Regions from separate parts of the Mesorhizobium sp. 113-3-9 genome, predicted to be linked through region 1. Evidence: predicted binding sites of a transcription regulator. Region 1 holds the regulator's gene; each other region holds the start of a gene.
The links. Region 1 encodes LexA, which represses DNA repair genes until DNA is damaged. Its sites were predicted from a motif close to TGTTCNNNNTGTGTTCNG; they were not measured.
Positions count from the first base shown of each region.

Region 2: a site for LexA is predicted at 1,445-1,462, ahead of MesoLj_RS05100 (ImuA family protein). Genes of this name have one in related genera too.
Region 3: a site for LexA is predicted at 3,839-3,856, ahead of recA (recombinase RecA). Genes of this name have one in related genera too.

Region 1 is NZ_AP023246.1:4,473,176-4,480,581, reverse strand. Features, by position in the region: gene MesoLj_RS21710 (ABC transporter permease) at 1-172, opposite strand, end outside; gene MesoLj_RS21705 (ABC transporter ATP-binding protein) at 178-957, opposite strand; gene MesoLj_RS21700 (ABC transporter substrate-binding protein) at 1,015-2,001, opposite strand; gene MesoLj_RS21695 (GntR family transcriptional regulator) at 2,156-2,929, shown strand; gene MesoLj_RS21690 (threonine ammonia-lyase) at 2,926-3,900, shown strand; gene lexA (transcriptional repressor LexA) at 4,252-4,989, shown strand; gene MesoLj_RS21680 (ComEC/Rec2 family competence protein) at 4,983-7,406, opposite strand, start outside.
Region 2 is NZ_AP023246.1:1,080,713-1,088,118, forward strand. Features, by position in the region: gene MesoLj_RS05095 (DUF6504 family protein) at 1-412, opposite strand, end outside; gene MesoLj_RS05100 (ImuA family protein) at 354-1,421, opposite strand; gene MesoLj_RS05105 (metallopeptidase family protein) at 1,594-2,016, shown strand; gene MesoLj_RS05110 (DUF1737 domain-containing protein) at 2,099-2,305, opposite strand; gene MesoLj_RS05115 (HpcH/HpaI aldolase/citrate lyase family protein) at 2,342-3,229, opposite strand; gene MesoLj_RS05120 (IclR family transcriptional regulator) at 3,287-4,093, opposite strand; gene MesoLj_RS05125 (ABC transporter permease) at 4,342-5,181, shown strand; gene MesoLj_RS05130 (ABC transporter permease) at 5,178-5,999, shown strand; gene MesoLj_RS05135 (ABC transporter substrate-binding protein) at 6,083-7,120, shown strand.
Region 3 is NZ_AP023246.1:5,063,291-5,070,696, reverse strand. Features, by position in the region: gene MesoLj_RS24905 (SUF system Fe-S cluster assembly protein) at 1-174, shown strand, start outside; gene sufA (Fe-S cluster assembly scaffold SufA) at 358-738, shown strand; gene MesoLj_RS24895 (GFA family protein) at 773-1,270, opposite strand; gene MesoLj_RS24890 (TfoX/Sxy family protein) at 1,361-1,684, shown strand; gene MesoLj_RS24885 (pseudouridine-5'-phosphate glycosidase) at 1,695-2,612, opposite strand; gene MesoLj_RS24880 (carbohydrate kinase family protein) at 2,688-3,632, opposite strand; gene recA (recombinase RecA) at 3,914-5,014, shown strand; gene alaS (alanine--tRNA ligase) at 5,390-7,406, shown strand, end outside.

The DNA of each region.
Region 1 (7,406 bases):
CACAGACGCAGCCACCCAGCGGAAACGCGCCTTCGCTGGTTAGGTCGGGAAAATTCAGCATGCGAAACGGGATCATGATTCCGAGTACGACGAAGGCCAGGATCAGGCTTTGCGCCAACGTGACCGGTATGATCGCGACGAAGCTGGTGAGAACCTCCTGAACAAAGCCCATGATGATCAGCTCGCCAGCAACATGCGGTCGGTCTTGACCGAAAAATGGCCGATCAGGTCGATGACCGTGACCCTCGCCTTCTCCTCGCCAGTGACCTCAAGCAGGACCCGGCCCGCATCGAGCATGATCACCCGGCTGCCATAGTCGACGGCGTGTTGCATGTTGTGGGTCACCATAAGGGTGGTCAGCTTCAGCGCGTTGACGGCGCGCACCGTCGCTTGCATGACGATCTCGGCTGTGCGCGGGTCGAGCGCGGCCGTATGCTCGTCGAGCAGCAGCAAATCCGGCGATCCGCCGACGGCCATGATCAGCGACAGCGACTGACGCTGCCCCCCCGAGAGCAGGTCGACACGGGTATCGAGGCGATTTTCAAGGCCGAGGCCCAATATCGACAGGCGCTCCTTGTAGGACGCTAGCCGCGTGGCGTTCAGCCCTTGCCGCAGCGTGCGTTTTTGGCTGCGCAGGTCGGCCAGCAGCATGTTCTCCGCCACCGTCATGCTGGCGGCTGTGCCGCGCATCGGATCCTGGAAGACGCGCGCCAGTCTTGTCGCCCGTTTGTACACCGGCATGGCTGTCACATCGGCGCCATTGATCAGGATTCTGCCGGAATCCAGGACAAGAGCTCCGGAAATGGCATTGAGCATGCTGCTCTTGCCGGCTCCGTTGGAGCCGATAACGATGCCGAACTCGCCCGTGGCCAGCGACAGGCTGAGACCGTCCAGCGCGATCTTCTCGTCGGCCTGGCCCTTGTAGAATACTTTGCGCGCGGATCGGATCTCGAGCATCGTTCCTCCCTGACCTCAGGATGACGGCGCCGACGCCGTCATCCTTCAGTGCCGATGTCAGTCGACGATGCAGCCGCAATCAGCCATCGACGCCGGTATCTCGATGCCGAACGCGGCCATCGCCTTGCGGGAAATCGTTGCCATGTGACCCTTGTAGGCCGGGCGCGACGGCGCGATCGTCTTGGGATCCTTGCCCTTGAGGATTTCGGCGGCGATGTTGCCGGCGTTGACGCCGACCTGCGTGTAATTGACCGCGAAGCTTGCCGGCACCGTGCCATTGCGGACCGCGCTGTCATCGGAGTTGACGATCGGGATTCCGGCCTGGCGAGCCGCCGCGGAGACAGCGGCGATCGCCGGCTGGATCAGGTTCGAAGCCGGGCCGTAGATCACGTCTGCCTTGCCGGCGAGCGCGGCGATGCGCTGCTGGATGTCATTGACGTTGTCGACGCCGACTTCGACGACTTCGAAACCGGCCGCCGGTGCGGCCGCCTTGATCTTCTCGACCAAGGCAACGTCATTGGCCTCGCCTGGATTGTAAGGCACGCCGAAGCGCTTGGCGTTCGGCAGCAGCTTTTTGGTGAAGGCCATGACAGCGGCGACGTCCTGCAGATCGCTGGCGCCGGTCATGCCTTCGTCTCCGGCGTCCCACGATGGCACCAGCTTGGCCGCGACCGGATCGGTGACGGCGGCAAAGACGATCGGAATGCCGGAACCGGCAAGCGCCTTCTTGGCGATCTGCGAGACCGGCGTGGTGATGGTGTAGATCAGCTTGGGCTGCTCCGCCTGCAGCTTGGCGATCATCTGCGGCACCAGCGACGCATCGAAATTGGTATGGCTCTCCGTGTAGACGACATCCTTGCCCTCGACAAAGCCATTGTCCGTCAGCGCCTTCTTGAAGCCGGCTATGGCGGCGTTGAGCTGCGGATGCTCGCCGAAATTGGCGATGCCGATGCGAATCTGGTCGGCGGCGGCACTCCCCGCGCTGACCATCAATGCGCCTGCCAGGGCCAATCCCGACAGCCAAGCGGATTTCGACTTCAACATCATTTCCTCCCAGATTTGATCAGCGCCGCTCATCGGGACGGCAACTGTGGCGATCATGGTCAGTCCGTCGCCACCTGTCAAACATTATATATAATTCTTGCCATGGGCCGCCATCATATATAATTTTCACATGCCCGACGATGGACGGATCGCGATGCAGGATCAGAACAACTCCACGAAAACCGAGGCGGCCTATCAGCTGCTGCGGCGCGATATCCTGACCACACGCCTCATGCCGGGCGCACCGCTCAAACTGAGCGCGCTGCGCGGTCTATACGGTGTCGGCTGGACACCGCTGCGTGAAGCCTTGTCTCGACTTGAGGCCGAGCGCCTGGTTACCGCCATCAGCAATCGCGGCTTTGCCGTGGCTCCGGTGTCGCGGGCCGAGCTCGAGGACCTGGCTCGCGCAAGGATGGTTGTGGAGATGCCGCTGTTCCTGGAATCGATCGAGAAAGGCGGCAGGGAATGGGAGGACGCGGTTGTCACCGCCCACTACCGGCTCTCCCGCTGCAAGACCGCGGTCGACGACCCCTCGGATGCGGCCGTCGACCAATGGGACGAGAGCCACGAGGCCTTTCACGCGGCACTGCTGAGTGCTGCGACGTCCAACTGGCTGTTGCGCTTCCGTTCGACAATCGCCGATCAGTTGCGGCGGCATCATCGTTTTCTCGGCCTGGCGCCGACATTGCGGGCGGCCGCCGGCCTCAAGGATGGCTATGGCGAGGCAATGGACGCCCTGCGCGAGGCGATCGCGATCGAGCATCACACCGCGATCATGGAAGCGGCCCTCGATCGCGATGTCGAGCGGGCAAAGGCGCTGATGACGGCGCATATCGGCTACACGCTGCATGTCTACGTTCACAGCGAGGACGGCGGCGCTAACACCTACACCGCACGCGCCGGCAGCCTGAAGGCAATTTCGGGATGACTTCAGCGCTTCCGCGACGTCCGACTCTCGATGAGATGGTCGCGGCCCGCGACAGGCTGGCTGCCTGGTTGCCGCGCACGCCGCTGCTGCGCCTCGATCTCGGTCGCGCCGATCAGCGGATATTCCTCAAGCTCGAGACATTGTCGCCCATTGGCGCCTTCAAGATCAGGCCGGCGCTCAATGCCTTGCTCTGCCGCGATGCCGATGAACTCAGGCATGGCGTTGCGACTATCAGTTCCGGCAACATGGCCTACGGAATGGCCTGGGCGGCACGGGCGCTTGGCGTTCCGGTGGCCGCCTACATGTATGCCGATGCACCCCAGACCAAGATCGACGGGGTCCGCGGCCTTGGTGGCGACGTGCGCTTCGTCTCGCACGAGACATGGTGGCGCTACATCATCGGAACGGAGCGGCCGGAGGGCGCGGAACTCCTGGTGAACCCGGTCACCGACCAGGCGGTGCTTGCCGGCAACGCGACCATTGGCCTCGAGATTGCCGAAGATCTGCCCGAGGTCGATTGCGTCCTGACACCTTATGGCGGAGGGAGCATGACAACCGGTGTCGCCAGTGCGGTCAAGGCGATGCGGAGCCAGGCCAAGGTCTTCGCCGTCGAGGATGAGAATGCGGCTCCGGTCACGGCGGCGTTGGCGGCCGGACGCATTGTCGAGATCGAGACGCGCCCCTCCTTCATCAAGAGCATAGGCGGCCCATCGCTGGTGCCTGGCCTATGGCCCTTGGCAAGCCAGTCTATCGACGGCGCCATTGCCGTCAGCCTCGATCAGGTCACGGAAGCGATGCGCCTTTTGTTCTCGAAGGCAAAGATCGTGGCCGAAGGCGCGGGAGCCGCCTCGCTCGCCGCCGCTCTCCGCAGCGAGCGGGCAACCGGCAACGTCGTCTGCGTTATCTCCGGCGGCAATATCGATGCCGGCGCCTATGCGCAGATTCTGGGCGGAGCGATGCCGGAAGCCTGAACGCGTTCTATCCCCGGATAGCCAGCGATTGTTGGCGTTTTGATTTCGTTTCGTTCCGCTCGAAATGGATCGATTGGCCCATGCAATCCGCCCTGTGAATGCCCTTCAAACGCTGATGCCAAGCGGGACAAGAGGGTGGGCCACAGGCCATTAACCAAAATGATTTCAATGCTCGCCTTGGCGCGGAGGTGGTCGATTGCTGCCCGCTGCCGGCGGCAGATAATTTCAGATGCCTTAACAAATTCACTAAACTTTAAACAGTTGCGGAACACAACTGGAACAGATAGTGTTTGTTCTGGGTTTGTTTTTCGATTCCGATTCACACCCTTCGTTCAATGCCTGGGGGGCGCCATGCTGACGCGCAAGCAACATGAACTTCTGATGTTCATCCATGAACGGCTGAAGGAAAGCGGTATCCCGCCCTCCTTTGACGAGATGAAGGAAGCGCTCGATCTCGCCTCCAAGTCAGGGATCCATCGCCTGATCACGGCACTGGAGGAACGCGGCTTTATCAGGCGGCTGCCCAACCGGGCGCGGGCATTGGAAGTGCTGCGGCTACCGGATTCGATCGCGCCCGGCCTCAACGCCGCAAAGAAATTCTCGCCGAGTGTCATTCAGGGCAGTCTCGGTCAGGGTGGCCTCGGCCGCCAGATCAAGCCGGCGCCGTCGCGCTTGCCTTCTGCCGGCAATGACGACGACGCGGTCTCCGCCGTGTCGATCCCGGTGATGGGCCGTATCGCCGCCGGCGTGCCGATCGATGCGATCCAGCATCAGACGCATTCGATCTCGGTGCCGCCGGACATGATCATGGGTGGCGAGCACTATGCGCTGGAGGTCAAGGGCGACTCGATGATCGAGGCCGGCATCTTCGATGGCGACACGGTCATTATCCGCAACGCCGATACGGCGAGCCCGGGCGAGATCGTCGTGGCGCTGGTCGACGAGGAGGAAGCGACCTTGAAACGGTTCCGCCGCAAGGGCGCCTCGATTGCCCTTGAGGCCGCCAACCCGGCCTACGAGACACGCATTTTCGGGCCGGATAGGGTCAAGGTGCAAGGCAAGCTGGTCGGGCTGATCAGGCGCTACTGAGCAGGAGCAGCCGGCGTTTCGGCTTTTTGATAGGGTGGCAGCCCCCTCGCCTCACGCGAAAACTTTCGTTGCTCGTGCCAGGGCCGATACGGCCCGTCCACGGCGAAGCTGACGGTCGGCGGGCCGGTCGCCGATTGACGATCGAAGAACACGGCGGCACTGCCCTTGCGTGCAAGTTGCCGTTTGGTGATGACGAGAACCAGCGGGTTGTGGCAGGCATCGTAGCCTGTCGCGTCATTGACAACGATCAGATCGGCGAAACCGCAGGCCTTCCAGGTAGCCTTGCGGTCTTCGACATGCGCGATGATCGCGCCAGACGGATGCCGGGCGAGACAGATGCCCTCCGTGCAGTAGAACGGCGCCCCTGGCGGCAGATTGACGGCATCTGCAATGTCGAATTGCCCGTCCGCCTTGTTGAACATCTCTGGTGTGACAATGGTTTCGGACACCAGCGCGCGTTTCCAATTGTCGACGGTGAATTCGTTCGGACGAGCCCGGCTGACCGCGAGTTCGCCACCGCCGATCGGCACCGCGACCAGCCGCGCGTCTTCGGAGATCAGCACATCCGGCACGCGCGTATCAGACACGGTCAACAGGCCGGCGAGTGCGAATGGCACTGCCGCCAGCCGTAGCCATGTCGTCGCCATCGTCGCGATGACCAGGGCAATCGTCACCAGCAGTACGGAGTGTTGTGAAATCATCCCGATCGCATCGACGGGGGAGCGTTCCGATATCCACGCCGATATGGCGATCATCGCTGTCAGGCCCTTGCCCATGAGGTAGAGAAAAGGCCCGTCCAGACCGAAGGGCATTGTCAAGGCGCTGACAACCGCCAGAAACATGACGACCGAGACAATTGGCATGATAGCCAGATTGGCGAACAGGCTGAGCGGCGAAACGCGCTGGAAGTGCCATATGGCAAACAGCGCCGTGGCGCTGCCGGCAATGATGGACGTCATCGCCACCCCTCCCGTAAGCGCAAGGAATTTTCGCATCAGGAACCCCGGCAGGGACCGCTTTGGCGGTGGCGGTCTTGCCTTTCCCGCACGGTGATCCGCCCAGCCGGCATAGGCGCCGACCAGCGCGGCCGTTGCGGCGAACGACATCTGGAAGCTCGGGCCGACAACTTCGTGCGGCGACACCACGATGACGGCGATCGCCGAGATCGCCAGATTGCGCATGGTCAGCGCCGCGCGATCGAACAATACGGCAATCAGCATCACCGCCAGCATGATGAAACTGCGCTCGGCTGCAACGACGACGCCTGAGATGATGAGGTAGGCGGCGATCGAGAACAGTGCCGCGGCGGCCGCATATTTCTTCACCGGCCGGCGCGCGGAGAAATCCGGGAACAGCGCGAAGGCACCGCGCAGCAGGCCCATGATGGTGCCGGCGACCAGCGCCATATGCAGTCCCGAAATGGAGATGATATGATAGATGCCGGTGCGCCGCATCGCTTCGTTGATTTCATCGGGAATGCCGGCGCGCACGCCAACGATCAGCGCTGCCGCGATCTCGCCTTCGGCGCCACCAACAGCGCCCCTGATGTGGTCGGCGATGGCCTCGCGGGCATTTTCTATCCCTGAAAACAGGCGGGCAGACAGCGGCATCTCATCGTCGTCAGCGGAGACGATTCTTGGATTGCCGAGAAAGAAGCCGCTGCCACCGATGCCGGCAAAGTAGCTGTCGAAGGAGAAATCGTAGCTGTCCGGTCGCACCGGACCGGTCGGCGGCAGCAGTTTGGCATAGCCCGATATCAGCGAGCCGGCGGTCATGTCGTCAGGTATCTTGCGCGCCGAGAGCCGGACCCTTTCCGGCGCGTAACGCAGTTTTGGCCGCGCCGTCGACGTCACGTCTATGGTCAATCGGATGCGGCCGGTCTCCATGCGGTCGAGCGAGACGACGCGGCCGGTCACTTGCGTCGAGATTTCCGAGCCCAGCATCCGGGTGTCCGCCCGCCAGGTCTCGACCTTGGCGGCAAGCAGGCCCAGCGCGCATAACAATGCCGCCATGAAGGCCAGATGGGTTTTCGGCCATGAGCGCGAGACAAGCGCACAGATCGCCATCAGCGCGACGATCGCGACAGGCTTTGCAAAGTCAGGCTCCGCCGCCAGCGAATAATAGCCGATCGCACCAGCGGCCAGGCAGACCGGCACCAGCAGGAAGGCGACGCCTCGGTCGAGTTCCAGTTCCGCTGCTGTCGTCACACCGTGGCGCAGGCGAGGCAAGGAAGCCTGGCCGATTTGCCGCCCGATACGCGCAATCCTGCCAGTGGCGGGCGGAATTGGTGCTGGGGCACCCGCTGGCAAAGGTTGGCTGCCGGAGCCGGGAACGAGAGGTGATGGCGGCAGCGAGGCCGGCGGCGGGATCGCAAACAGGGACCGCTCGCTGACGCCAACAACAGCGTCCTCGCCCTG
Region 2 (7,406 bases), 3.4 Mb from region 1:
CTTCCTCCTCGCCGCCGGCGACGATGCGGTCACCGCAAAAGCGTGCCGCCGCCCAGGCCGCTCCCGGCGTCGGGGCAAGGCCAGCGCGGACATCGAACCCCTGATGGAAGAAGCGCGACAGGATGTCGTCGAGCATGGCGCGTTCGCCGCCGAACAGATGGGTGCAGCCGGTGACATCGAGGAACAGGCCGTCCGTCCCATCCAGCGCCACCAGCGGGGTGTAGCGGTCGCACCAGTCGGCAAGGCCTTCGAGCAGGCGGCGGTCGGCTTCCGGATCGGCCTCGACGATGTCGATCGACGGATGCATGGCGCGCGCATCGGCAATGCCCATGTCGCGCTTCAGGTGCAGCGCCTCAGCCCGCTCGTCGAGGGCCGAAATGCGCTGCGCGTTCCCCTGGCGGTGACTGATCACGAGCGGTGGGTGAGATGGCGTCGGGTGATCCGACGGCCGGGAACGCCAGGATCGCCCCAGACGCTGCCGCAGGATCCTTTCGGCCGCGAGGTAGGGAAACCACAGCGACAGGATTCTTTGCCCGGCCTGCCCGTCTTTCCTCGCTTCGTCTTTCTTCGCCCCATCTCTCGTCGAATACGCGTTCATCGGGGTTCCACTCCAGTGTGAATTGTCCTGGCAGGGCCGTGCGGCTCTTGCCGATGGTGATGGTGAAGGCGGGGCGGCCGATCGAACCGGCGAGCGGCCCGGTGATCGTGGCGCGCGGCACGGCAGGCGCCGACGCGACAATGAGGCGGACGGGCGCCGCAGTCGGTTCGGGCTCGGCCGCCTGCCGCAGCAGGAACACCGGCCGGCCGGCGCTTGCCGCCCTTGCATGCAGCCGGCGCGTCGCGGTCAGGTCCAGCCGCTGCGGGTTGCCGCGAATCTCCAGGATGACGGCGGCGAGCGCCGTCATCCGGGCGGCCTCCTCGGCGACCCACAGCGCATCGACGAGCCTGGGCGCCTCGGAAAACAGCAATTGCCCGGGCTCGATGCCGAACGCGGCATGCAGCCCCCTAGCATAGGGAAAGCCGGCCTCGCCAAAGATTTCCGATGTACCGATCCACAGCACCGGCAGTCCGTGGGCCTGCTTCAGGATCAGGCTGGTGAGCGACAGAGCGAAGCCGGCAACGGCTCCGGCATCGCGGGTTTGCCCGCCATGGATTTCGCTCAAGGCGGCTTTCGGCAGGCCGCCGCTCAGGGCGGCATCGAGGCGTTCGACGCCGGTGGGCAGGAAGGCATCCGGCAGGGCCGCGGCAAGGCCGCGCCGGACGATCGTGAGATCGGTATTGGACGTGACATCGGCGCTGACGCCAGCATCAAGCGGCGCGCCAGCCGGCAGCTGCAGGCGCTCGGGCAGCGTTCCCTCGATTTTCGCGATCTGGCGGCGCAGGGCAAAAACAGTCTCCCGCGCCACGGCGCTCATCGCCATGACGGTCAGCTTCCACTCACAATTGTTCCTGTTATGTTCCTATAGATTCCAGAGGGCGTTGGAAGAGTCAAGCAGAGTCACAAGGAATTTATTCCTCATCCCCGCGCGCCTCAGCCCTCTTATTTGCCTCCACCGGTGCGAAAGCCTATATGCCGGGATCAAAGGACAAAGCATGGCCCGCATCTACAAAACCCGCACCTGGCATGGCGAACTTGCGCCCTCGATGGAGGAGCTGGAGTTCCTCGCGCTGGAGGCCTATGCCCATTTGCCGGAGGAGTTTCGCAAGCTGACCGGCGAGATCGTCATCCAGATCGCCGAGTTCCCGACCGACGAAATCATGGACGACCTGTCGCTGGAAACGCCGTTCGACCTGCTCGGCCTGTTCGAGGGACGCGGCATCGCCGAGCGCTGGAACCCGCAGACCGGCGAAGGCCCGAACCGCATCACGCTCTACCGCCGCGCCATGCTCGACTACTGGGCCGAAAACGAGGAAACGCTGGGCGACATCGTCACCCATGTGCTGATCCACGAGATCGGCCACCATTTCGGCCTGTCGGACGATGATATGGAGCGGATCGAGGAAGCGGCCGAATAGGCTCGAACCTTCGTCACCCTAGGGTCTGCGCCGCGTCGCATCGCTCCTTGCTTCGCCCTAGGACGACGAAGAGAGGAAGCCCCTACCAGTCGCTGAGCTTGGTGTCCGGCCCGTATTCCTGGCCATCGACATCCTTCACCACGGCCTGGCCGCAGCGCATGGTCTTGGCTTTCTTGTCATAGGCATAGGTCGGCGAGCCGAACAGGTGCCAGCCCTTGTTCAGCGCCGCCGTCACCTTGTGGCAGAAGCTGGCGTCGTCCGGGCCGGTAAGAAAGCGGTAGAGTTTCATTTTCTCAAGTCCTGTCGTGAATGAACTTGGCCGCGATCATGCGCCGATGGCGGCGGCCTTCGCCAGCAGTTTTTCGGCCTGCGCCAGATGCAGCCGCTCGACCATTCTGCCATTCAGCGCGATCACGCCCTTGCCGCTGTTTTCGGCGAGGGCAAACGCGTCCTTCACCAGGCGCGCCTCGGTCAGCGCTGCCGGCGACGGCGCGAAGGCGCGGTTCGCCGCGTCGATCTGGGCCGGATGGATCAGGGTCTTGCCGTCGAAGCCCATGGCCGCCGCTTCCGCGCACTCGCGGGCAAAGGCGTCGAGGTCGCGAAAATCGTTGGCTACGCCGTCGAGCATGTCGAGACCGCCGGCGCGCGCGGCCAGCACCATCTGCATCAGCCACGGCACGAGATAGCGCCGGTCCGGCGTCGCCAGCACGCCGGTGTCCTTGGCCAGGTCATTCGTTCCGGCAACGAAACAATTGAGCCGTGAGGCCGAATCGCGGCCAAGCTCGGCGATCGCGCCGATGTTGAGCATGGCCTTGGGCGTCTCGATCATCGCCCACAGCTTCACGCTGTCGGGGGCAAAATTGTCATCGAGCACGTCGCCGACCTCAAGGATGTCGCGCGGTGTGGCGACCTTGGACAACAGGATGCCGTCGGGCTCGAATTTTGCCGCGGCCAGCAGGTCGTCGGCGCCCCATTCGCTGGCCAGCGCGTTGACGCGCACCACCATCTCGCAGCGGCGGCCAGAGGCGACCGGGCGATTGGCGAAAATGCCAGCCAGCTTTTCACGGGCGGCGACCTTGTCGGCCGGGGCGACGGCATCCTCGAGGTCGATGATGACGGCATCACAGGCAAGCTGCGCGATCTTGGCCAATGCCTTGTCGCTGGAGGCCGGGACATAGAGCACCGAGCGGCGCGGGCGGTAGGGTTCGGTCATATCCGATCTATGCCGTCACTGGACGGTGGAGGCAAGCGTGGAGGGGCAATCGCGTGATCAGGCCTTTGAAGGCCATGCCGCCGATGACGGCAAGCCGCCAAGCGCCACCGAGATCTGGTCCGCATGTTCGATGATCGAACGGGTCAAAGGCGGAACGGCGTGATCCGGCAGCAATTGTTTGAGCGTCGTGACGCTGATCGCGCCGACGGCCGCGCCGTCATGCCCGAAGATCGCCGCGGCGACGCAGACGACGCCCGCATGGTCTTCCTCGTCATCGATCGCATAGTGGCGGGCGATGACCAAATCGAGGGATGAAGTAAGCGCCGGCATCGTGCTGAGCGTCTTCGGTGTGCGGGCCGGATAGCCCGTGCGCTCAAGGATGTCGATCGCTTGTTGCCGAGGCATTGCCGCGAGAAAGATCTTGCCGACCGCCGAGCAATGCGGTCGTTCGCGCCGCCCAAGCGCGGCGTCGAATCGAATGGCATCGGGCGCGTCGGCCCGGCCAACGACGACGGCCGCATCCTCGTCCCATATCGCGACGCGCGAGGTGATGCCCGTTGCCTGCGTGAGCTGGCGCAACACCGGCATGGCGACTTCGGCGACGCCTGTGCCGGCGACCGCAAGATCACCAAGTCGAACCAGCGCAAGACCAAGCCGGTAGCGCTTGCCCATACCCTCGCCGGTATCGGACACCATGCCGGCCGCTTTCAGACTGAGCAGGATCGCATAGGCGGCTGCCTTGGTCACTCCAGCCGCGACCGCCAGGTCGGTCAGGCGGGCACCGTCTTTTCCGGAACTGGCGATCTTGTCGATGATGTCGAGCGCGCGGCCGACACTTTGCACCCGATATCGATCTCCCGTCATCGAACAATACTGCAGGGCGTCATCAAACAGACATCCATCTCATGCATTAATAATAAACACCATTTAGTATCACTAAACAATAGCACGATTCATCATTTTGGACCGGTGTGACTCCGGATCTGACAAATCATCGGAACAGATATGCAATTGACTATCGCGACATGGTGCAACGGGCTCCCCGCTGCCGACCACGGCCCGTTCCATGATCGCACAGGGGGCCCGGGCTTGGGTATCGCGGGCGTATGACGATGCGCCGCAACCATCGCTGGCTCGCCTGGATCGGCTTGACCCCGTTCGTGGCTTTCATCCTGGCTTTCGAGATATTCCCTGTCTTGACCTTGCTGCGGTCCAGCCTGAGCGGAGAAGGCGGACCGACGCTGGACAATTTCCGGCGAGCGCTTACGCCAGCGACGCTGACAGCCTTCACCAACAGCCTGAAACTGGCTGTTACGACAGCTTTTGGCGGCACGCTCTTCGGCTCCGTGGTGGCTTACGCCATCGTCACGTCGCGCAGTCCGGCGATGCGCCATGCCACTACGGCGCTCGCCAATGTCGCCGCCAATTTCGGCGGTGCCCCGCTCGCTTTTGCCTTCGTCATCACGCTTGGCTCGACCGGCTTCGTCACACTTCTGCTGGGCTATCTTGGAATTCAACTCTATCCGGATTTCCGCATCTACTCGATCACTGGGCTGGGCATCGCCTATCTCTACTTCCAGACCCCGCTCGCCATCCTGCTGGTGATGCCATCGCTGTTGGAGCTGCGGCCGGAATGGCGGGAAGCCGCCGAGGTCCTCGGCGCGACCACAACGCAATACTGGGGGTGGATCGCCCTGCCGATCCTGGCTCCGGCGATATCAGCCAGTTTCTTCCTGCTGTTTGCCAATGCCTTCGGCGCCTACGCGACGGCGTGGACGTTGACCGGATCCGACGTCAATCTCATACCGGTACAGATCGCGGCTTTGGTGCGTGGAGAAGTCGTGCTCGATCCGGCCCTCGCGGATGCGCTCGCCATGTCTTCGCTGCTGGTGATGGCTGTCTGCCTGCTCGCCTACCAGTATTTCGCGCGCCGCATGAGGCGCTCGGCATGAGCGCCGCGCCCCTCACATGGCGGGCACCGGTGATTGGCGTCTTCGTGGCCTTCATGATCGTTCCGGTGGCTGCCACCGCGCTGTTTTCCGTCGCAACGCGCTGGGACCGGACTTTGTGGCCGGAAGGTCTGACGCTGAACTGGTGGATCAAGGTCGCGTCACGCTCCGCCTTCACCGACACGCTGCTGAATTCTTTCTGGATCGCCGTCATCTCGATGCTGGTTTCGCTGATGATTGTGGTGCCGGCGGCCTATCTCGCCCACACCAGGCTTCCCTACGCGAAACCGTGGCTCGAATTCCTCTCGATCGTCCCGTTTTCGCTGCCGGGGGTCGTGCTGGCGCTTGGCCTGATCCGGCTCTATTCGAAACTGCCGCTGCCGCTCATCAACACGCCCAACATCCTGGTCGCGGCCTATGTGATCGTTACGCTGCCCTTCATGTACCGCGCGGTGATGAACACGCTGGAGAGCGTGGACACGCGTCTCCTGGCCGAAGCGGCGCAAAGCCTCGGTGCAAATCCCCTCCAGGTCGTGGGCCGGGTCATCATGCCCAATATTGCTGCCGGCATCGTCAACGGCAGCCTCCTGGTGCTCTCCGCCGTTTTTTCGGAGTTCGTCCTGGCCAATCTGCTGATCGGCACGCGGCTGAAGACGTTTCCGATCTACCTCGTCGAATTCACGCGTTCCGATGCTCGGCAGGCCAGCGCTCTGGCTCTGATGAGTTTCGTGATCGCCTGGATCATCTCGCTCGCCATCTTGTGGACGGCCGGGCGGACGGCCCGACACCGACAGGCCGACAGCCCGACCCGGAGCCGCTAGCGCGGCAAGACCAGCATCCCAGACATGCCGTCGCGAGCGGGCGCGAAGGCAGACCGACATCGACCCGCATTTGGAGAGACGAAATGAACAAGAGACTGTTAGCCGCGCTTCTTGGTGCCAGCGCTTTTGCGATCCAGGCGTTGCCGGCAATGGCCGAGGACACGCTCGCGGCAGCCAAGGCCGAGGGACAGTATGTCAGCTACGGCATGTCGGATGATTGGGTTAATCTCGGCACTATTTTCGGCGAGATTGAAAGCAAGTTCGGTCTCAAGCATGTCGACACCGATATGACCTCCGCCGAGCAGATCACCCATCTCCTGGCGGAAAAAGACGCGCCGGTGATGGACATTGCCGACATCGGTTATGATTTCACCGGGCGTTTGCTGGAGAACGGCTTGGCCGCGAGCTACAAGAATGCATTCTGGGACAGCATTGAGCCGCGATACAAGGACGCTGACGGACGCTGGGCCTCGTCCTATTGGGGCGCCATCGCCTTCCTGGTCAACACCGACAAGGTCAAGGTCGCGCCCCAGACATGGAACGACCTGCTCAAGCCCGACTACAAGGACATGGTCTGCAGCCGCGATCCCCGCATCTCCAGCTACGCCACGGCTTCCGTCCTGGCGGCGGCCTACGCCAATGGCGGCGGCGAGGATAATGTCCAGCCCGGCCTCGACTGGTTCAAGCAATTGCGCGACAGCGGCAATCTGCGCAACGGCGTGGTGCTGAACGTAGCCTCGGTGCAGAAAGGCGAATGCCCTATCTCAATGGTCTATGACTTCGACGGCTTCGCCAAGCGCGACGCTACGGGTCTGCCGCTTCAGGTCATCATCCCGAGCGACGGCACCGTGGGCATGCTGTTTGCCCAGTACATCAGCAGCGCCGCCCCGCATCCCAATGCCGCCAAGGTCGCCATCGACTTCCTGTTTTCGGATGAAGGTCAGCACCTGCTGGCCGAGGGCTATGCGCACCCGACACGTGATATCGCGTTGTCCGACGCGGTGAAGGCCAAGATGTTGCCGGCGAGCGCCTATGAGAAGGTTCGCTTCCCGACCAATCTCGCCAGCTTCTCCGGCGCGATCAAGAACATCGCCGAAGGCTGGGACAAGATCGCCAAGTAAGACTTGTTTGTTGCTATCGCCGCCCGTGCATCCTGACCGCGCGGGCGGCGGTCCAAGTGGCCGCAGTCGCGACAGCCCGGCCTCCGGCTTCGACATCGCCGCCTTCAACCCTTGCATCCCGGTGCGTCATTGGTTGAAAGGTTGGCTCAACGCCAAATCTCCTCAGCCCAGATCCGCGATCCAGCTGCCGCAGCAACAGATGTTCGGCGCGCCCTGCACGAAAACTGCACAGGCCTGCGGAAAAGCTCCTCGGATCCGCCCTGCCGTCTCCCTGCCGGCCTGCGAG
Region 3 (7,406 bases), 590 kb from region 1:
ATGACGCTGACCGCACCGGGCTGCCCGGTGGCCGGGGAGATGCCTGGCTGGGTGGAAAACGCCGTCGGCGCCGTCGAAGGCGTGTCCGGCGTCGAGGTCAACATGACCTTCGACCCGCCCTGGTCGCCCGACCGCATGTCGGAAGAGGCACAGGTGGCGGTGGGCTGGTACTAAGGCATGCCGCCCAAAAGTGACCTCAGTTTTTGGGCAACGACATGCAAAAACAAAAACCTAAAGCGCGTCACGCTTTAGGCAAGTCGAGGTTGGTACACTTGCGCCAGTGGTAAAACTTCACCATTTTAGGTGAGGAATCATTCGGCAGGCCTTGAACCTGCATGGAATGGAGAAGGAAAGAGAATGGGACGCTTCGCCGTCATCACGATGACCGAAAAGGCCGCCGAGCGGGTGCGCGAGATCGTCGCGACCCGCGACAATGCGCATGGCATTCGCCTCGGCATCAAGAAGGGCGGCTGCGCCGGCATGGAATACACGGTCGACCTGGTGACCGAACCCAACACCAAGGACGACCATATCGAGCGCGATGGCGCCCATGTCTATGTCGCGCCGGAGGCGGCGCTCTTCCTGTTCGGTACCGAGATGGATTTCGAGCAGACGACGCTGCGCACCGGCTTCACCTTCCACAACCCGAACCAGAGTTCTGCTTGCGGCTGCGGCGAATCCGTCGAACTGAAGCCGGCGGATCTCAAGGCACTGGCAGAGGCGCGCGCCTCGGCCTGATCCTTCCTTCGTCCTGCTTACGGGGCGAAGAACACTACTCCACCCACATAGCCGTCCGCTTGTGCCAGTCGGCGATCGATTCTTCCGGATAGACGTCGAACACCTTGTCGCGCTTGCCGATCTCGGGTTCGACCCAGTTCGCCTTGTATTTCAGCATCAGGTGCACCTTTTCCGGTGGTGTCGGCAGGTCGCTGTCGATCGCCGAGGCGAAGGGATGCACCAGTTCCGGCCAGGTCGGATCGTAGAGCCAGAGCGCCGACCCGCATTTGCGGCAGAAATTGCGTTCGCCGGTCGAGACCTCGCAATGGGGATGTTCGTCGTCCTCGATCTCGGCACGGTAGACGCCAAGGCTCCTCTTGCCCCTGATGTTCAGCGTTTCGTAGTCGGCGCCGAGATTGATGGCGAAACCGCCGCCGCCCTGCTGCTTGCGGCAGATCGAGCAGTAGCAAAGCATGAATGGCACCGGCGTGTGGCTTTCCACCTCGAAACGCACGGCGTTGCAGCGGCAGGATCCCTTGAGCAGAAGTGGCATGACAAAAAACTCCGACGGAATGATCTCAACCTGTCAGCATGATCTTGGTTGCGCGATGACAATGTCAAATGCCGGTGACATGATCGCGGCATGGACAATGAACGCATCGCCGAACTGTTCGCCGGCCTCGGCCCGGTCAGCGTCCGCAGGCTGTTCGGCGGCAAGGGCATCTATTTCGACGGCGTCATCGTCGCCATCGTGCTGCGCGGCGAATTGCTGCTGAAGGCCGACGAGCAAAGCGCGCCCCACTTCGAAGCCGAGGGCTGCAAGCAATGGACCTACACCGGCTCGCGTCACGGCAAGCTGGTCGCCATGCCCTATTGGAGCATCCCCGACAGTGCCTTTGACGATCCGGACGAGATGACGGTGTGGGCACGCCGCGCCTATGAGGCCGGAAGGCGCGCCGGCAAATAGCCGCGCGAACCTACAGCGCTTTTGCTATCTCGGCCGCCAGCCTCGCATTGTTTTCGACCAGCGCGATGTTGGTCTTCAGGCTGCGGCCGCCGGTGAGCTCCAGGATTTTCGATAGCAGGAACGGCGTCACCGCCTTGCCGGTCACGTGCAGAGCCTCGGCGGCCTTTTGCGCTGCTTCGATGTAGCCCGCCATCTCTTCGGCGGGGATTTCGTGGTTCTGCGGCACCGGGTTGGCGATCAGCATGCCGCCGCCGAGCCCCAGCGCAGCCCGGGTCTGGTAGAAATGCGCGATGTCTTCAGGCTTGTACAAGGTGAGAGGCGCGCGGAACGGCGACTGCCGCGACCAGAAGGCGGGCATGGTCTCGCAGCCATGGCCGATGACAGGCACGCCGCGCGTCTCCAGCACTTCCAGCGTCTTTTCGATGTCGAGGATGGCTTTGGCGCCGGCCGAGACGACGATGACCGGTGTGCGCGCCAGTTCATCGAGGTCGGCCGAAATATCGAAACTCTTTTCCGCCCCCTTGTGCACGCCGCCAATGCCGCCGGTGGCGAACACTTTTATCCCGACCATATGGGCGGCGATCATCGTCGCGGCGACCGTGGTGCCCCCGGTGCGCCCTTGCGCGACGGCGAAGCCGAGGTCGGCGCGCGACAGCTTCATGGCGTCGCCGGTCATGGCCAGCGATTCGCGCTCGCCGTCGGAAAGGCCGATCTTGATGCGTCCGCCGACCACGGCGATCGTTGCCGGCACGGCACCACCGTCGCTGATGATCTTCTCGACGTCCGCCGCCATGGCGCCATTGTCGGGGTAGGGCATGCCATGGGTGATGATGGTGCTTTCCAGTGCCACCACCGGCCGGCCGGCGGCCAGGGCTTGCGCCACCGGCGCGTGGATATCGATGAAGGGGCGGGCGGTTTCCGGGGTCATCTCAGGTCTCCAATCCGGTGTGCATGCATCCATCAAGGTGCGCGGCGGCACTCCGGCACTATGAATTTGCCGGTCTCATGCCACTTCCTGCACATCGGGCACAAGGGCCAGCGCTTCCATGAAGGCGGCCGCGGTGAAATCGGGAACGGCGTCGGCGCTCTCGATGGCCAGCGTTGCCGCGGCGACGCCTTCCCGCAACGCCGCCCGCAAGGGCATGCCGCGCAGCAAGGCGGCGACCGTTGCCCCCGCCAGCGCATCTCCCGCGCCGGTGACGTCCACAACTTTCCTCGGGGCGGGCGGCATGATGGCAAACATGCCGTCGCGATCAAAACCCAGCACCGGGCCGCTGCCCGCCGTCACCACCGCGCTGGTGAGGCCGGCGCGCTTCAAACCGTCAACGATGCCCCGCTGGGAAGCCGCGCCGTCCAGGCCTGCCAGCGCGAGGGCCTCGCGCTGGTTCATGAAGACGACGGCCAGATTGCTGAGCACCGGCTTCAGGCGCACGATCTTGGCCGGCGAAATGGCAATGGCGAATACGGGCTTGCCGGCGGCAAGCGAAACCAGCCGCTCCAGTGCCGCCGATGGCAGATTGGCGTCACACAGGATGGCGTCGGCGGCCAAGATCGCCTCCCGCACCTTGGATCGGCGGATCTGCTTGGGAAACGCCAGATCGTACAGCGCCATGTCGGCAAAGCCGACGATCAACTCGCCTTCGCGATCGATCAACGCGGTATAGCTCGGTGTCGTGCGGTCAAGGAACACCGCCGACAGATCGGCGATCCCTGCCTTGGCTATGGCGCGGGAAACGGTGTCGCCCGCCGCATCGCCGCCCCGCATCGAAAGCAGCGAAGCGGAGACGCCGCGCAGCACTGTGCTGCGCAGCGCGTTGAAGACGCCGCCGCCGACATCTTCGCGCATCGTGCCGGGGTTGGACGCGGCCGGCACGTAGAGGCCGGACACCTGGCCGCGCCGGTCGATATGGGCCCCGCCCACGGCCAGTATCTCTGCGGATTTCACCATGGCGGCGATATGACCTTTGTTGTTGCAGCCGCACAAGCGCTAGGCTGCGCGACAGAGCTTCGCATGCAAGGCAGCGATTCGGCAGGCCGGGACAGCGGTGCCGGCTGGCCTAATGCGAGGTGGGTTGCTGCCCGCGTTTCTGGGACGAAAAAAGAACAAATCCGGATATCGCTTGTTTTTCAAATGCTTGTTTCCTCTTGCCAAATGAGAACAAAAAAGGTACAAAATGCCAGGGATTACGGATTGTCCGGCCTTCATTGACGACCAAGGGGTGATGTATCATGGCTCAGAATTCTTTGCGGCTTGTAGAGGATAAGGCAGTGGACAAATCAAAGGCTCTGGATGCGGCTCTGTCGCAAATCGAGCGGGCTTTCGGCAAGGGCTCGATCATGCGGCTCGGCGCCAACGAGCAGGTCGTCGAGATCGAAACGGTGCCGACCGGTTCGCTCGGCCTCGACATCGCGCTCGGCGTTGGTGGCCTGCCGCGCGGCCGCATCATCGAGATCTACGGGCCCGAAAGCTCGGGCAAGACGACGCTGGCGCTGCATACTGTGGCCGAAGCCCAGAAGAAGGGCGGCATCTGCGCCTTCGTCGATGCCGAGCATGCGCTCGATCCGGTCTATGCCCGCAAGCTCGGTGTCGATCTGGAAAACCTGCTGATCTCGCAGCCCGACACCGGCGAGCAGGCGCTGGAGATCTGCGACACGCTGGTGCGTTCCGGTGCCATCGACGTGCTGGTGGTCGATTCGGTCGCGGCGCTGACGCCGCGCGCCGAAATCGAGGGCGAGATGGGCGATTCGCTGCCCGGCCTGCAGGCCCGCCTGATGAGCCAGGCGTTGCGCAAGCTGACCGCCTCGATCTCGCGCTCCAACACCATGGTCATCTTCATCAACCAGATCCGCATGAAGATCGGCGTCATGTTCGGTTCGCCCGAGACCACCACCGGCGGCAACGCGCTGAAATTCTATGCATCGGTGCGCCTCGACATCCGCCGCATCGGCTCGGTCAAGGATCGCGACGAGGTCGTCGGCAACCAGACCCGCGTCAAGGTCGTCAAGAACAAGCTGGCACCGCCCTTCAAGGTGGTCGAGTTCGACATCATGTATGGCGAGGGCGTCTCCAAGACCGGCGAACTGGTCGATCTCGGCGTCAAGGCCGGCGTGGTCGAGAAGTCGGGTGCCTGGTTCTCCTACAATTCGCAGCGTCTCGGCCAGGGCCGCGAAAATGCAAAACTGTTCCTGCGCGACAATCCCGATACCGCGCGCGAGATCGAACTGGCACTGAGACAGAATGCCGGTCTGATCGCCGAGAAATTCCTCGAGAATGGTGGCTCCGAAGGCAACGGCGACGACGGTTTTGAGGACGAAGCCGGCGCGATGTAAGGCAACGGCCAGAGTTCGGCCATAAAGTCGGCTTATGACCTGATGCTTAAGTAATCGAGTTCTTTAGTACCGCGTTCAAAACCGCTGGCCTTCGAGCCGGCGGTTTTTGTTTTTGGGCGGTGTGGAGCCGGCCTGATAAGCTCCTGAAGCGCTTCGCGCCTGAGTGGATTCACGCGACGCGCTTCAGGTCTTTATTCTCATGCATGTCGCTCTGCCAAAACCGAGGTCGTTTTGGGCGACGTGCATTGGATTGGCCTAATTCCGTGTTTCTGGACAGGGTGCGGTGTGCCCGCTAAAAGGCCAAGTCAATCTTCTAAAAAGCAGAGACCAGTTTCCGCCGGCCGCGCCGGCGGTTTTCGCGAAAAGGCAGCAGTCATGAGTGGCGTGAACGAGATTCGGTCGACATTTCTCGACTATTTCCGCAAGGAGGGCCACGAGGTCGTGGCCTCGAGCCCGCTCGTGCCGCGCAACGATCCGACATTGATGTTCACCAATGCCGGCATGGTGCAGTTCAAGAACGTCTTCACCGGTTTGGAGAAGCGGTCCTATTCGCGCGCCACCACCGCCCAGAAGAGCGTTCGCGCCGGCGGCAAGCACAACGACCTCGACAATGTCGGCTACACCGCGCGTCACCTGACCTTCTTCGAGATGCTCGGCAACTTCTCCTTTGGCGACTATTTCAAGGAGCGCGCCATCGAGCTTGCCTGGAACCTGATCACCAAAGAGTTCGGGCTGAAGAGGGACAAGCTGCTGGTCACCGTCTACCACACCGACGATGAGGCGGCGGGCTTCTGGAAGAAGATCGCCGGTTTCTCGGACGATCGCATCATCCGCATCCCGACCTCGGACAATTTCTGGGCGATGGGCGACACCGGTCCTTGCGGGCCTTGCTCGGAAATCTTCATCGATCGTGGCGAGCACATCTGGGGTGGCCCTCCCGGCAGCCCGGAAGAGGATGGCGACCGATTCCTCGAATTCTGGAACCTGGTGTTCATGCAATATGAACAGGTGACGAAGGAGGAGCGCATCGACCTGCCGCGTCCGTCGATCGACACCGGCATGGGCCTGGAGCGCATGGCGTCCATCCTGCAAGGCGTGGAAAGCGTTTTCGAGACCGATCTGTTCCGTCACCTCATCGATGCGGCGTCTTCCGCGCTTGGGCGCGCTCCGGATGCCGAAACGGTGGCGTCCTACCGTGTCATTGCCGATCATTTGCGCTCGTCCTCCTTCCTGGTCGCCGACGGCGTGCTGCCGTCGAACGAAGGCCGCGGTTACGTGCTGCGCCGCATCATGCGCCGCGCCATGCGCCACGCGCAGTTGCTCGGGGCGAGCGAGCCTCTGATGTGGAAGCTGGTGCCGGCTCTGGTGCGCGAGATGGGCCAGGCCTATCCCGAATTGCTGCGCGGCGAACAGTTGATCACGGAAACGCTGAAGCTCGAGGAGACGCGCTTCCGCAAGACGCTGGTGCGCGGCCTCGGCCTGCTCTCCGAGGCGACGGAAACGCTGCATGCCGGCGACATGCTGGATGGCGAGACGGCCTTCAAACTCTACGACACCTACGGCTTCCCGCTCGACCTGACGCAGGACGCGCTGCGCCAGCGCAGCATCTCGGTCGATCTTGCCGGCTTCACCAATGCGATGGAGCAGCAGAAGGCCGAGGCGCGCAAGCACTGGACGGGGTCTGGCGAGGCCGCGACCGAGACGGTGTGGTTCTCGGTGCGCGAACAGACCGGCGCCACCGAATTCCTCGGCTACGAGACTGAAGCTGCGGAAGGCCTCATCCAGGCGTTGGTGCGGGACGGCAAGACCGTCGACAGCGCCGGCAAGGGTGACGCGGTTGCGGTGGTCGTCAACCAGACGCCATTCTATGGCGAATCCGGCGGCCAGATGGGCGATACCGGCGTCATTTCAGGCGAAGGCTTCTCGATCGAAATCTCCGATACGCAGAAGAAGGCGGATGGGCTGTTCGTGCATCTGGGCAAGGTGGCGAGCGGCACGGTCAAGACGGGCGCCGCCGTTGAGCTCAAGGTCGACCATAACAGGCGCTCCAGGCTGCGTGCGAACCACTCCGCCACCCACCTGATCCATGAGGCGCTGCGCGAGGTGCTGGGCACTCATGTCGCACAGAAGGGCTCGCTCGTCGCGCCGGAGCGCCTGCGCTTCGACATCTCGCACAACAAGCCGATTTCGGCCGAGGAACTCGAAGAGGTCGAGCGCATGGCCAACGAAATCGTCGTGCAGAACGGCCCGGTGACCACGCGCCTGATGTCGGTCGACGACGCCATCGCCGAGGGCGCCATGGCGCTGTTCGGCGAGAAGTATGGCGATGAAGTGCGCGTCGTGTCGATGGGCACCGGGCTGCATGGCGCCAAGGCCAACCGGCCCTATTCGG